2 regions of the Pseudoalteromonas sp. MMG005 genome follow, and region 1 is predicted to be linked to the other one. Evidence: riboswitches for the same ligand, from Rfam matches in the RefSeq annotation. Region 1 holds a riboswitch; the other holds the start of a gene.
What was found. Region 1 has a riboswitch for lysine ahead of dapA (4-hydroxy-tetrahydrodipicolinate synthase). Riboswitches for the same ligand answer to the same signal wherever they lie in the genome.

Region 2: another riboswitch for lysine. It lies ahead of lysC (lysine-sensitive aspartokinase 3); the one in region 1 lies ahead of dapA (4-hydroxy-tetrahydrodipicolinate synthase).

What each region holds. Positions count from the first base shown of each region.
Region 1 is NZ_JAGJEK010000001.1:395,137-402,840, forward strand. It holds gene J8M01_RS01875 (TraB/GumN family protein) at 1-377, shown strand, start outside; gene J8M01_RS01880 (hypothetical protein) at 518-1,132, shown strand; gene J8M01_RS01885 (response regulator) at 1,126-2,838, opposite strand; lysine riboswitch at 2,990-3,197, shown strand; gene dapA (4-hydroxy-tetrahydrodipicolinate synthase) at 3,310-4,194, shown strand; gene J8M01_RS01895 (2,3,4,5-tetrahydropyridine-2,6-dicarboxylate N-succinyltransferase) at 4,205-4,945, shown strand; gene J8M01_RS01900 (PLP-dependent decarboxylase) at 4,945-6,150, shown strand; gene J8M01_RS01905 (succinylglutamate desuccinylase/aspartoacylase family protein) at 6,160-7,272, shown strand; gene J8M01_RS01910 (phospholipase A) at 7,472-7,704, shown strand, end outside.
Region 2 is NZ_JAGJEK010000009.1:140,148-147,851, reverse strand. It holds gene J8M01_RS08980 (AraC family transcriptional regulator) at 1-270, shown strand, start outside; gene J8M01_RS08975 (NAD(P)/FAD-dependent oxidoreductase) at 413-1,717, shown strand; gene J8M01_RS08970 (sodium-dependent transporter) at 1,772-3,094, opposite strand; gene J8M01_RS08965 (DUF924 family protein) at 3,203-3,733, opposite strand; gene lysC (lysine-sensitive aspartokinase 3) at 3,836-5,182, opposite strand; lysine riboswitch at 5,270-5,441, opposite strand; gene nhaD (sodium:proton antiporter NhaD) at 5,560-6,807, opposite strand; gene J8M01_RS08950 (hypothetical protein) at 6,957-7,704, shown strand, end outside.

The DNA.
Region 1 (7,704 bases):
TAGAAACACTGGAACAACAATTAGCCATGTTTAAGCGCTTAAGTGCACAAGGTGACAGTATGTTAACCGAAACATTCAAACAAATGGGTGATATAGAGCACTACTTTTTAGATTTGATCCGCGCTTGGAAGCAAGGTGATATGACCACACTCAGTAAATACTACAATTTAAGCTTTGACGACAGTACTTATGGAAGGTTTAGTGAGCAAGTCATGCTCATTGAACGTAATAATAATTGGGTAAATATGTTAACTAAGCAACTGACAAAACAATCTTTATTTATCGCAGTCGGTGCCCTACACCTGCCAGAAAAACACGGCCTAATAGCGCAATTACAACAGCACGGTTTTGCCATTACCAATATTTCAGTAAAATAAGACTCACGCCTTTATTATGCCAAATGTACTGAACGCTCCCACATTTGGCATAGTGAAGCGCCTGCCTCCAACTTTTGATTTAAACCTTTTCAGCTTATTTCACGTCACACCCTATAAATACATAAATTGGGGTTTAGAACATGAAGACGATTGTACTTTTAGTGCTTTTAGCAGCCATCAACACGGCAAACGCCGCTGACAATCATATCATTAAACAGCATTTTGCAATTGAAGACAGCCAAGTGCTGGAAATTGACGTACCGGTCGGTAACTTAGAAATGATCGCCTATGATGGTGAACAGATTGAAGTATCAGTTGTTTTAAAATCGCAACAACACGGCAATTGGTACCCACACACCAACAACCTATCTGATATAAAATTAAAAAGCCAACGCAACCAAAATAAATTGTCACTGTCAATTGATGAGGAAAACTTGCAACAACATTGGCACGTAAAAGTACCAACTGCCTTTCGCTTAGATATCGAAATAGGCGTAGGCAATGTTGATATTGCAGACCTTGACAATTCCGCAGAGGTTGAGGTTGGCGTGGGCAAGGTACGCATTGATACCTACGTATCTGATTTTAACTCTGTATCTTTAGAGTCTGCTGTAGGCAACACCAGCTTAATTGGGTTAGTCAACAAAGCTCAGCATCACAAAAAAGTGATTCACTCTGAGACCATATATCACGGTAAAGGCGCATATAACCTAGAGGTTGAAGTTGGGGTTGGAAATATTAAAGTACGTCATTGAATTAGCCCAACATGTTCAAGCGCTGTGCGTACTGACTCTTTCCTTAATGGTTTCAGAATGGTCACGTCAGCACCCAACGCTTTTGCTCGATTTAATTCTACTGGTTCATTATTTGCGGTCACAACAATGATGGGTTCAGATAATCCCAGTGTTTGTCGAATATATTCAATGGCCTGAAAGCCATCCATCACCGGCATATTTAAATCCATAAAAATCACATCATAATGATGAGTACTCAAATCATCGACAGCTGCCAATCCATGCTCAACATGCTTCACGGTAATTGAAAATGTCTCTAGTACTTTTTTAATTATCTTTGCATTTAATGGGTTATCTTCCACTAATAAACCAGTTAAAGGCCTTAGTTGACAATGTTGTTCTCGTCGGCTGTGCACGAGATAAATAGGAGTTTTTACCCGTACCACGGTACCGCTAGGTAGCCCCTTTTCAAATTCTATGTCTCCGCCCATGGCATCTAACAACCATTTACACCGTACCAAGCCTAGCTGCAAACCTTGAAAGTGTGTCTCTGTCACATTGCTTGAAAGCGGCGAAACACCAGAAAAACCACACCCGGTATCTTTTACGGCGATCTGCAAGTAAGTCTGAGTTTCATCTAAATACACCTCGATTAATACACTGCCTTGCTCGGTGAACTTAATCGCATTATCAACTAATTGGCCAATGATCCACGCCAGGTGTTCATGATCACAAGCAATAACCAATGATGTAGAAAATGAAAACTCGGTCTCTAATGCTATCTTTTTCCGCTGTGCTTCATATTCATGGGGTGAAATCGCCTGCATCAGCGTTTGAGTAAGATCATCAGGCACCACCGACACCAGAATATCTCCTTGCTCCCAACGACTAAACTCTTGAATTGCATTCAATTGGTTAACTAATTGCTTCGCCGACACCTCTACTTGTGTCAGCTGTGATTGCGCCCCATCTTGGCGGTATAGGTTTAAAAAACCCAAAATAGCTTGTAAAGGCGTTCTTAACTCATGACTTGCACGAGCAAGAAAGTGCGTTTTCATGGTTAAGGCATGCTGCGTTTCTTGTTTTTGAAGTTCAAGAGAATCGATTGTATCCCTTACCTTTTTCTCCATTGGTTTAAAGATAAATACCACTTCTAACCAAAGCACAACGATTGCACTGACCCAGAATACAAATTCAAACAAACGTGTTAATGCCACTTTACGATTAGCACCTTGCTCAAAAAGTTGCACAGCTTGTTGTTGATAAAATAGTAATACCTGTGCTTCATTGGCCATCTTAATAGCCACCTCTGCATTGAAGGTTTTAGAGTCATATAACGCTAAAAAGTCTAGGCTCCGTTTATTCAAATTAGCCGGCGCATCAAAATATAATGTCATTAACGCTTCAGACAAAAATACATATTTCCCCTCTTTTTCACCTAGGATCATCTGATGATTGGCCGAAAATACGCGCACACTTTTATCCAACTCTGTAAAAAGTGTCTGGGTGAGCCTTTGCTCTTTTTTATAAAAAACAATTTGATTGACGTGTAACGCTATTTTCTGTGCCAACATACGTTGCATACCAGCACGATTAATAAGCTCCGCATCCTCTTGTTTTTGCTGTAAAAGATATTGCATCGCCGCAGCCGCCAATGTGACTAACACCCCCATTACCAACACTGCGATAAAATAACGGCTGCGCATAGACTTAATGATATTACGCATATTAACTTATCCACCCTATTTGCCCATAAAGTGTAGTGTAAAAATTGAAAACTAACATAACCTCACTTGACACCTAGATGGCTAAAGTGTTTCAATGCGTGCTCACCCTATTTGAGGGTCAATGTAAACTCACCGAGTAATATGTTGGCCTAGGGCTGGAAGAGGTGCGTTATTCAGGTACTTGTGTTGAGGAGAGCAAACTCCCATGACACACAAGGAGGGGAACTAACGCCGAGAAATATATACTATTTGCTCAGTATACATTTCGGGCGACTGGGTTGAATCCCAGCGACTGTCACCAATTGCAGCGTTAATCATATTAACAACGCACATATGTTTGGTGGAGAGCTTCTGGTCTTAAAATAATAAGGCCACTTGCCTTGTCATTTTTAAGTCCATTGCTCTTCGAATTTTAACTGTTCGAAGTTTGGACTCACTCCAGACCCCGAACAAGATATAAGTTCGGTAGAGATGAAATCACAATACGATTTATCCAACTATCCGTTGTGGACAGCCTTAGTTACGCCTTTTGATGCGAATAACCAAGTTGACTATGACACTTTACATTCGCTTGTGAATGAACAAGCGCAAGCAAATAACGGTATTCTCCTGCTTGGCAGTACTGGTGAAGGGCTGGCCTTAAGCTCTGCTGAGCATAAGTGCATTGTCGAGACTGTTTGCAACATGCAATTAGACGTCCCTATTATGGTGGCTGTGGGCGGTATGAACTTGCAAGATCAGTCCGAATGGGTGGCGTTTTGTAATACCCAGCCGATTCATGCACTGTTGCTTGGCTCTCCGTTATACACAAAACCTGGGGTAGTCGGCCAAACACAATGGTTTGACACCCTGCTGAGCGCCACTGACTTACCTTGTATGTTATACAACGTACCTGGACGCAGTGGGGTATCCATCAAACCCCAAGTGCTCAAAAATCTAGCCCACCATAAAAATTTATGGGCACTCAAAGAGGCCAGCGGTGATATTGGAGTGTTTGAAGCTTTCAGAAAAGCCAATCCAACTCTCGCTATTTTTAGTGGCGATGACGGCCTCATGCCATATTTTGCTCAAGCCGGAGCTGCTGGACTCGTATCCGTGGCCGCAAATGCCTGGCCAAAGCAAACCGCTGAGTTTGTTCGTCGCTCGTTAGCGGGGACTTTTCCTAACTTGTTTACAACTTGGACTGATGCTGTTAATAGCCTATTTTCAGTGGCTAATCCCATTCCAGTCAAAGTATTAATGCATGTACAGGGCAAACTTAGTACCCCTAATTTACGTCCTCCATTAACGCACCTAGAGTTGCCGTGTACTCAGGCAATTGACCGTGCAAACACCACAATTTTATCTTGGAATTAAGGCAGTTATTATGAGCTGGTTAGAACTATTAAACAATTTAGAAAATGGCAGTGTACGTGCTGCGACACAAGACGAACAAGGCAACTGGCACGCTAATATCGAAGTAAAGCAAGGTATTTTAGAAGCTTTTAAAAATGGCAATAATATTGAATTCCCGGGTGGTTTTGTTGATAAACATAATTTAGCGCCACAAGGGTTTGCAGCTGAAGCAGGCGTTCGTATGGTCCCTGGTGGCAGTAGTGTTCGCCGTGGTGCGCATGTTGCATCGGGTACCATTATCATGCCACCAGCATATGTGAATATCGGTGCCTACATAGGTGAAGGTACTATGGTCGATAGCCACGCATTAGTAGGATCATGTGCTCAAGTAGGTAAAAATGTACATTTAAGTGCCGCAGTCCAACTTGGTGGTGTACTTGAGCCTATCGGTGCAAGCCCTGTCGTTATTGAAGACGACGCATTTATCGGTGCAGGCTGTGTGATTGTTGAAGGTGTTGTGGTAAAAAAAGGGGCCGTTTTGGCACCCGGCGTACGTTTATCAGCGACGATCCCTGTCTATGACTGTATCAACGAGCGTCAACTAGACAAAGGCGAAGCTATTCCAGAAAATGCCATTGTTATTCCAGGCTCTCGACCATCGTCAAGTAAGTGGGGCCGTGAGCAAGGCTTGAATATGTCGTGTGCACTTATCGTCAAATATCGTGATGAACAAAGCGATGCTTCTTTAGAATTAGAAGAGGTATTACGATAATGACTTTTTTGAGCACACCATTACGTCAAACTATTACTGAGTTGACTAAACAAGAACATACTCCGTTTTTTGTTTATGACTTAGATGGCTTACTGTCACACCTAAAACCACTCACAGCGCAATCTGTTGTGAAGCTATGGTACGCAGTTAAAGCTAATCCTTTATCTAACGTGATCCAAACCTTAGATAAAGCGGGGTTTGATTTTGATGTGGCCAGTAACGGTGAACTTGACCAAGTTTTACGTCAAGGTATCGATGCCAGCCGAGTGCTCAATACTGGACCTGCCAAATCAAAAAGGCAGATCCAGCACTTTCTGTCACAAGGTGTACGTACCTTTGTGGCAGAAAGCCATAATCAAGTTAAGTGGCTTAATGATGCTGCTGAAGAATTAGATATTCAACTGCGTATTTTACTTAGAGTACAGCTGCGCTGGCCTGAAGGTGAGAAAAACCCACTTGGTGGTGATAGCCTAACACCTTTTGGATTAGGCGTTGAACAATGGCACTCGTTGCAAATAAGTAAATACCAAGCCCTGAATTTTGTTGGCCTGCACATTTTCCAATGGGGCAACATGTTAAGTACTGAGAAGCTCGCGCAACTTTGGACGCAAATGGTGCCGCCACTAAAAGCTCTGGCCGATAACTTGGGCTTCAAATTAGACATATTAGACTTAGGCGGTGGCTTAGGGATCCCTTACTCTGAAAATGACGCTCAGTTAACTTGGCCAACTTTGATTGACGCACTCGCACAAATTAAGGCATCAGCTGGCGTAACAGAGCTGTGGATGGAGCTTGGTCGATATGCTGTGGGAGAGTTTGGTCATTATGCCAACCCTGTCGTTGAACAAAAACAAAACTATGATGAGCATCAACTTATTATGTCGGGTGGTATTAATCACCTGTTGCGTCCAGCAGTGACCAACCAAGCATTCCCTTGTGAACTACTACGTAATTCAAGCGCGGCATCTCGCAGCTATGTGCTCCATGGCCCGTTATGCACAGCCTTAGATAATTTAGGCTATCACACGTTACCTAAAGATATACACGAGCAAGACTGGTTGGTATTCAGCCAATGCGGCGCGTATGGCTTTACAGAAAGTATGCCCTACTTTTTATGTCATGAATTACCAGCTGAGTATGTGATTGAGCACGGCAAAATATGCCACGTCAGAGCTATGCAGCATGCCAGTGATTATTTAAGGTAAGGAGCCAATATGACCCCAATTAAGCAAGAAAATATTCAAGTGGGTGAAATAGCAAACGGGCTACCATTAACGATTCCTGTGTATCGTTTAAAAGGCAATGGCACCGGCCCACGCGTCTATATTCAGGCCAATATGCATGGTGCAGAAGTGCAAGGCAATGCCGTTATTTATCAATTACTAGAACAGTTGCAACAACAGACATTGGCTGGTGATATTACGTTAGTCCCTTACGCCAATCCTATTGGATGTAACCAAAAGTCTGGGGAATTTACGCTAGGCCGCTTTGACCCAATTACAGGCACCAATTGGAATCGCATGTATCAAAGTCATCTACCATTAGTGGATACCTTTGTTGCTGAACATCTCGACAGCTCCTTAAGCGAAATTAAACACCAGTTCTCAGCAGCTTTAGTACAAGCGACACAAGCTATGCTTGATGGGCCAGCATACAGTATAAATACCGGTAAACGCATAGCTTTAAACCTACAACGCTTAGCCCATGAAGCCGACATTGTACTGGACTTACACACTGGGCCTATTTCATCTAAACATCTATATTGCCCAGAATATGCCAAGGCGAGTGCCAGTTACTTTAATATTCCCCATGTGCTGCTCATTCCCAACGACTTTGATGGTGCACTTGATGAAGCCAGTTTTTGTCCGTGGTGGGCATTGAGTGAAGCCTATAAAAAACAGGGGCGAGATATACCTGTTTTAGTTGAAGCATTCACTGTTGAACTTGGCTCTCAAGAAAAAATTGACTTAACCGAAGCCAAAGCAGATGCAGCAAGTCTACTCAGCTACTTAAGCTATAAAGAAGCGTTGCTAAACTCGCCATTTAAACCACAAGCAATGGTCCGCTACGGTTGTATGCTGCAAGATTACCTAGCCTACTATGCACCAATGGGTGGCATGGTTGAATACACAGCGGCACTGGGCAGCCATATAAAAGCAGGTGACACAATCGCTCATATTTTGCGCATGGAGCGTTACCTGTCGGAGCAACCTTTGCACAGCATCACTTTAGATAAAGATGCCATTGCTATCTTGCATTTTGCGTCAGCAAGCGTCAACCAAGGAACTGAGTTGTATAAGTTCTTTACTAATTACTTTGAGCTATAGCTCAATCACAATATTGCGTGAGAGTAAGCTGGTATCAACCTGCTTACTAAGGAATGGCGGCGATGCCGCCAACCTTTTTTCATTCAGATCCGCTAACTAGCATATTTGACCCCAAACCTAAACAGCAGTTATTCATCCTCATTTAATATAAAGCGGTGTATAATTGTCACTTCAATAATATTCTATGAAACAATACACTATGGAACTGCGTTCACTTGTTTTTGGTACTTTACTTTCAGGGCTTTCATTTACAACTCTCGCTGAGACACCTGCAAACAACGATGAGATTGATCTAGTTAAGCAATGCATTCTGAATGAAATTATTGGTGGCGATAAAAAGCAAACAATTGAGCAACTGAGGACTCGATGCGCTAAGCTGGATGCCGCAAGACAGCTCAGTTCTTTAGATAAGCGCGTAGCGCGAGAGCGAGT
Region 2 (7,704 bases), on a different contig from region 1:
GAGTCTCTCGCACAGTATGCACATATGAGTACCAATCACTTCCATAGGTTTTTTAAAAAGCGCACAGAGCGCACCATTACTGAATTCATTAATCAGCTACGAATCGCCAAAGCATGTAAATTATTAATAAGTAGCTCGGCGCCTATTTCAGTGATCAGTGACCAGTGTGGTTTTAATAATATTTCCAATTTTAATCGCCGCTTTCTCAGTATTAAAGCCTGTACACCTAGTGCATTTAGATCTCGATTGAAACAAGCGTCATTAATTTAACTATTCCCTTTAAATCAACCAAATAAGTATGGTAAGTTATTGATGTTGTAGCCTCATTACCCAAGGTTATAAAGGACTACTTGATGATCAATACTCAAAGGCATATTGATAGTAGCCCTTTATTACTTTATGAGGAATTACTATGTCTATAAAACGCCCGACGATTGTGATTGTTGGTGGCGGTGCGGGTGGCTTAGCACTCGCTACGCAACTGGGCCATAAATTAGGAAAAAAACAATACGCTGATATTATTCTCATTGATAAAAACCGGAATCATATTTGGAAGCCATTATTGCATGAAGTCGCAACGGGCTCACTTGACGCTGATTTAGATGGCGTCGTTTACTCTGCCCACGCTGCAAAGCATCATTTTCGCTTTATTTTAGGCGAATTCATTGCCCTAGACGCTCATCAACACACCCTAACATTAAAACCACTGTTAGGTGATAACCAACAACAAATCCTCCCAGAACGGCATGTACAATACGATAAGCTGGTCTTAGCTGTTGGCAGTGTCAGCAATGACTTTAATACCCCTGGTGTAAAAGAACATTGTTTCTTTTTAGACTCCCATGCTCAAGCGGAAAATTTCCAGCACGCACTATTAGATAATTTTACCCGAATTCACCAAAGTAACCATACGAGCCAACCCTTAAACATTGCCATAGTTGGCGGCGGCGCGACAGGGGTTGAGTTATCAGCTGAGCTATATCATGTTACGCAGCTATTAAAAATGTACGGCATGAACAATATGACTGCAAATCAGTTACAAATAAGCTTAGTTGAAGCAGGTCCACGTATATTGCCTGCTCTTTCCGAGCGAATAGCAAGCGCGGCTAAACGTGAACTGCTTAAACTGGGTGTCACCGTACTCGAAAATACCCAAGTAGCATCTGCATCTAAAAGCGCCTTTACCACTGTGCAACAAACCACGATACCAGCAGATATAAAAGTATGGGCCGCAGGTGTAAAAGCACCTGATTTCATTAAAGATTTAAACATTTTTGAACTGACTCGAAATAATCAGATCCAAGTGAACTCATACTTACAAAGTACCGTTGATAATCAAATTTATGTCATTGGTGATTGCTGTGCCTTCACCCAAGCTGACGGCTCTATCGTTCCCCCAAGGGCGCAATCGGCTCATCAAATGGCCCAATGTGTCCAACATAATTTAATCGCAGCAGTGTTTGATAGACCCCTCAAGCAATTTACCTATCAAGATCATGGGTCTTTGGTAAATCTATCTCAATTCACCGCGGTGGGTAATTTAATGGGGAATTTAACTAAAAACAGTTTCTTCATTGAAGGGAAAGTTGCACGCTTAATGTATGTCTCGCTGTATAGAATGCATCAACGCGCAATTCATGGCTCACTCCGTACGTTTATTCTTTGGCTGAGTGAAAAAATGCTCAAAATTGTCCGACCAAAAATGAAGTTACATTAAACGAAATGGGTTGGGTTTACCCCCAACCCATTGTCGACCGTAGCATAATACGCTCTACTTAAGTGCAACGTTTACAAATACCGCCGTCATCAAAATAGGGCAAACAAAACGAACATATTGGGCAAACCAATAGTGTGGGCCTTTACATTCGAGATGTAACTGGTTACCACGTTTCCACATCCACCCTACTGTAATAAAGTAAAATAAGCCCATTAATGGTAGCTGATACTGCGTAAACAAGCTTATTACGAGCCCAAACATCCAGTCAAAGTTCAAGATAATAAGGCATGAAGCAACTAAAATAGTCGCTGTGACCCACCATGTTGCAACATGTCGTTTTAAGCCGTGGTTTTCTACTAAGAATGATACTGGTATTTCAGTTGATGAGATAGTTGATGTCAGTGACGCTATCGACATTAAAACAAAAAATGTTAAACCTACAACTAAACCCACCTCTCCCATACTGGCAAATAATTCAGGAAGAACCGCAAAAATTAAGCGCCCTTCACCTATTAGCTTACCATCTTGGAACACTTCAACCCCGTTATGTTGGGCAACAAATATCGCAGGAATGATCAGTAAACCAGCTAAGAATGCAACGCCTGTATCTAACAGCGCAACACTTGCAGTGAGCTTTGGTAAGTTCGCGTTTGGCTTCAGGTAAGATCCATAAATCATCATACAGCCAACACCCAAAGACAATGAAAAAAATGCTTGACCCATTGCCGCAATAATTAAGTCGGGGTCTGTGATATGTGAAAAATCAGGAACCAAATAAGCTTGAAACCCTTGCGCGGCACCGTCTAACGTGCCGATATAAACAATGAGTGCAACTAAAAGCAGCAATAACATTGGCATTAAACGCCGAGACCAGATTTCTATGCCTGACTTCACTCCTTTCAATATGATACTTGCTGTTAGGATCAACATCACAGGTGTAAATATAAAGTTACGAAGTGTGGATTCTCCCACCAAAAAAGCACTCAATTGGTTAAAGCCCAAAAAGCGAGCAATCGGTTCTATAGAGTATGCCAACATCCATCCAGCAACGATAGAATAAAAACTCAGCATTACAATGGCACCAAATAATCCAATATAGCCTGCCGTGGCCCCAATATTCGGTCCCTTTTCTTGCCACGCTTGTTTTAATGCTTTAACAGGGTTAGCCTGCGCTTGATGCCCTAAATATAGCTCGGTATACAATGCAGGCAGCGCTAAAAGAAATATCACAATGAAATAAACAAGCAAAAATGCGCCACCACCGTGGTTCGCTGCTTGTGTGGGGAATCCCCAAATGTTGCCAAGTCCTACCGCAGCACCAGCCGCCGCAAGAACAAAGCCAAGTCGACTTTGAAAGCCATCACGCAATTGAGCCATAACGAGTCTATATGATTATTGTTTTGGACCGCTGATTATACTTAACTGTTTGAAAAATGCGACAGCGAGTCGAAAATTTAGAATAGGCGCAACAAATATGATTAATGTCTAAAAACTTGAGCCAGCTTCCATTAAAAACTGTAGCTCTTCATCATTAGATACGCGGCTTAATATTTGATTCCTATGTGGATAGCGGCCAAATCGATCAATAATTCGCTTATGGGATAACTCGAATTCATAATTAGGCAAAGCTCTGAAAAGCTGTTCAGCCTGTTGGTGAATAATTTTACTTTCACTGTGCATAAATGGCATATACAAAAAGCTTAGCTCAGTATCATTTAAGCGTTTATCGAAGCCTTTATCAATGGCATTTTGCGCGAGACACAACGCCAATGGATCCGCAGAAAAAGCCTCTGGTGTATCTCGAAACATATTCCTAGAAAACTGGTCGAGCACGATTATTTCACACAAAGTGCCCACAGGATCAGCTCGCCAATGTGCGAGTTCTCCTTGTACAGCCATTCTATAATGAACCATAAATTGGGATTTTATTTTGATGTCAAAATGCGCGGACTTTTGCCACCAATCAGACTCTGAACAAGTGACAAACCAAAAATTATAGATATCTTGATACTGCATGACGGCCTCCCAGTTTATGTAATAGTCACTTTACTCGGGATTCAACCGCCATGCAATCTAAAACTTAATTACTAGTTATTGTTACTAAAAAGATACTAGCCGCTACGCAGCCTCCAGTAACTTCGCGTGAATGGCTTGAACCACATTATCCGAGTCTGTTTGTTCAACCAAAAAGCACAAATTGTGCTTACTTGCGCCATGGCAAATCAGTCGAATATTGAAATCACTGAGCACTTGCATTAAGTTGACTTCATGCTGACGTAACTGGATCTGAGAACCAATAAGAGCCACCAGTGTTAAGTTGTTCTCAACAGTAACATGACAAAATTGGCTTAGCTCTTCTAAACAATCTTGATCAAGTTCAGGTCGTGACGCGTTCAATGCGTTATCCAGCGTGATCGCGACACTTATTTCTGATGTTGTTACCAAGTCCACTGAGATATTATAAGCACTCAATATCGTGAAGATACGCGCCAAAAAACCACTAGCAAGTAACATCTCAGGACTCTTTAGTGTGAGCAATATTTGATTTTTCCGCTGTGTAACAGCTCTGATCCCTGCTTGTGATGATGTGTCTTTTTCAATCCAAGTGCCGCCTGCTTGTGGGTCGCGGCTCGATCCGACAAACACTGAAATATTACTGCGGCTAGCTGGTAATATTGTTGCTGGATGTAATACCTTCGCACCAAAAGTAGCCATCTCTGCTGCTTCATCAAAACTCAATTTGGCTATGGGTGTGGCTTTTACACACAGTCTCGGATCTGTACTAAAAATACCAACAACATCAGTCCAGATATGAACACTTTTTGCTTCTATAGCTTCCGCTAATAAAGCCGCACTGTAGTCAGAGCCACCACGTCCCAGCGTCGTTGTTTGATTATACGGATCGCTGCCGATAAAACCTTGAGTCACAATCACCTTCTCATCTAACAACGGTATTAAGTGCTTGTGAGCCGCCACCTGTGTCGCTGCAATATCCGGTGTGGCTTTACCAAATTGGTTATCAGTTTTTAACACTTTACGGACATCAAATCGCTCGGCGTTTACGCCAATATCTCTGAGTACTTGGGTAAACAAAAATGATGATAAACGCTCCCCAAAACTCAACATCTCATCACACTGTTGTGCACTTAACGCGGGTAAAGACGCCAACGACTTTAGCTCATCAAGGGTTAAATTAAATGACTGTGCTAAATCCGCATCCAGTGTTAAATGGGCTAAAATCGAGTCTTGAATTTTAATGATGTTATCAACTAACGCCATACGTGCACTTTCGTCAGCTTTTTGTTGCGTTAGCGTTACTAGATGATTTGTCACTCCCGCACTGGCACTCACAGCAACAACACGTACATTATTGTCATCGTGAATAATTTGCGCACAACGGTGCATGGCATCAAAATCGGCTACACTGGTGCCACCAAACTTTGCGACCGTGTACTGTGAACTCATAATATCTCCTTTTGACTGCATTGGGGGCAATCATAATAAATAAGGAGAACTTGGCAATTAAGGTGCTTTGCAAATCAAGAAGGAACCATTGCCAGAAGCTCTCCACCAAAACGGTGACAGTTCCAAGGATTCAACCTCGTAAACCGAAAGTTCACAGTGACGTGCTATGAGCTTCCTCGGCGAGTACTTCCCTCTTTAGTGGTCTTTGGCGTTCGTCACCTTTCACTAAATACCTAAGTATCGCACCTCTTCTGTTTATTTTGCCTCGTCATTACTGAACACAGGCAAAATAAAAGCCCGCATATTACGCGGGCTAAAAACAAAGTAACGTTTAGACGTCTAGGTGTCAAGTGCTAAATTGTACCTTTTGTAGTGAACTACATAAATTGCCCTGCGACATACGCCCCAGCATAGCCAATGGTATATGCAATCAACAAATATAAAAACATACGCAAGTAGCTCATAAACGTCAGTGCTTTCACTTTGCTCATCGCGATAATTCCCGCCGCAGATCCTATCACTAACATTGAACCACCTACCCCTGTCGCATAGGTAAACATCAACCATTGCTGTGGCGTCATCACAATATCGGCCTTTAATAAAGCGGCCGTTAACGGTACGTTATCAACTGCCGCTGAGAGTAACCCCATTAAATAATTGGCATATTCTGGTGCAATGTAAACATACAGGTCTGTAAACATGGCCAGGACACCCACTTCTTTGAGCGCGCCAACAAGTAATAGTACACCAACAAAGAATAATAGAGTGTCATACTCAATCTCTCGAATATAATCAATAATTTTCTTGTTCACATCTTTCTTGCGCATTAAGAATTGAGCAACCAAAAACATCAACGACAATCCAAATAAGAATGTAAGTAAAGGCGGCACTTGATACTGCACACTCAAAAATAACGTCGCAAAAATTGTCGAAGTAAATATCACCGCAATCGTTATATCCGTTTTCTCTATCCGTCTTTGTATCTGCTTTTCAAAGCGTAGTTGCTCATTCATACCGATAGACAACATAGCTGCCAGCGCTACCACACTCACCAGCGCAGGACCGACAAGTAACAATAAATTAGGAATAGTAACTTTGTCCGCTAAGAAGATCATTAATGTTGTTACATCTCCTGTAATGAGTGACACACCACCAGAGTTAACACTAAAAATAATTAGTGTTGCATACTTAATTAACTTCTTTGGATCTAGCTTCAACGACATAACTACTGCCAAAGAAATCAAGGTTGCGGTAATATTGTCTGAAATCGAGGAAAATACAAAAGCGGCAATGCCTACCAAGAACATAAGCTTACGCTCACTGATCTGAGATGGCATAACACGATGCACAATATTTTGTATAAACCCCTTAGAGTTTAGATAAGCTACAAACGTCATTGCAGCCATCAAAAACAACCACAATGTGGCGATTTCAAGAATGTTATGATCTAGCGCATGTTGTACATTTTCTGGGCTTTGACCATGAATAGGTGAGATAAAAGCGATAATCCAACATAAAGTACCAAAAAAAAGGGTGGTTTTGGCCTTGTTTACATGGATGATATCCTCTATAACGATAAGCACAAACGCAATCGCTATTAGGGTAAGGATAATGGGCGTAACCATAATGCGTAAACAACCTGTAATTAAAAGTTAAAAATTTAGAAAGGTAACGTAATTCGGCGCGGAGTCTAGCACTTACATATAGGATACGCTACGACTAAGCCCAATTAATTTCCTATAAACGTCACATAAAAGATACACTCTGGAAAGTTATGATCCCAGCTAAGAAAGTTTTAAATACGCTAAATGAACATTGGAGCGTATTGGAGCTACTTTTTAAACGCTTTAAAATGACCGATTTTAGCGTCAAAGATGTTCAAAACATCATAAAACACAAAAATCCTCAATGGACCAGTGAACGAATATTCAGAGAAACTAATCGCTTACTCAATCAAGAAATCATCATTCCACTGGCTAAATCTTCGCAGCTGGAAATAAATCGGGCTGTCGCAGATTTCGCAAGTTTTCTGTTACAAGAAGAGCACCTAGGTTTGGCACAAGAGATCACCGTTCTGGTCAAAGACCTTGAACGACTCGGTAACCGCCTAGAACAAGCTGCTGATGAAGGTGATCAAAGTGAACTACGGCGTTTTAGCCGAATCATGGATGAGCGCGTCAGAAAGATCATTAAATTATTTTTACATAATGAAAATGCCATTTTCAACATTGTCGAACAAGCAAAGTCTGATAGCAGCTCAATATCACTACAAAAACGGTATCGCGCAGTTATTGAGGCATTTGACGAATATATAGAACCGATGTTAGAAATGGTTGATATACGCGGTGAGTTTCATGCCTGTTTTAACGTCATTGAAAATCAGTTGAGCCAACAAATTGATGATATTGAATTATATGGCCGTGGCGCCCAAGACAAACGTATGCTTGAACAACTGCGCACACGAATCTTGGATATGCACTTGGTCGGTAGGGAAAGCTTAAGAAAAAGTGCAGATATGTTAA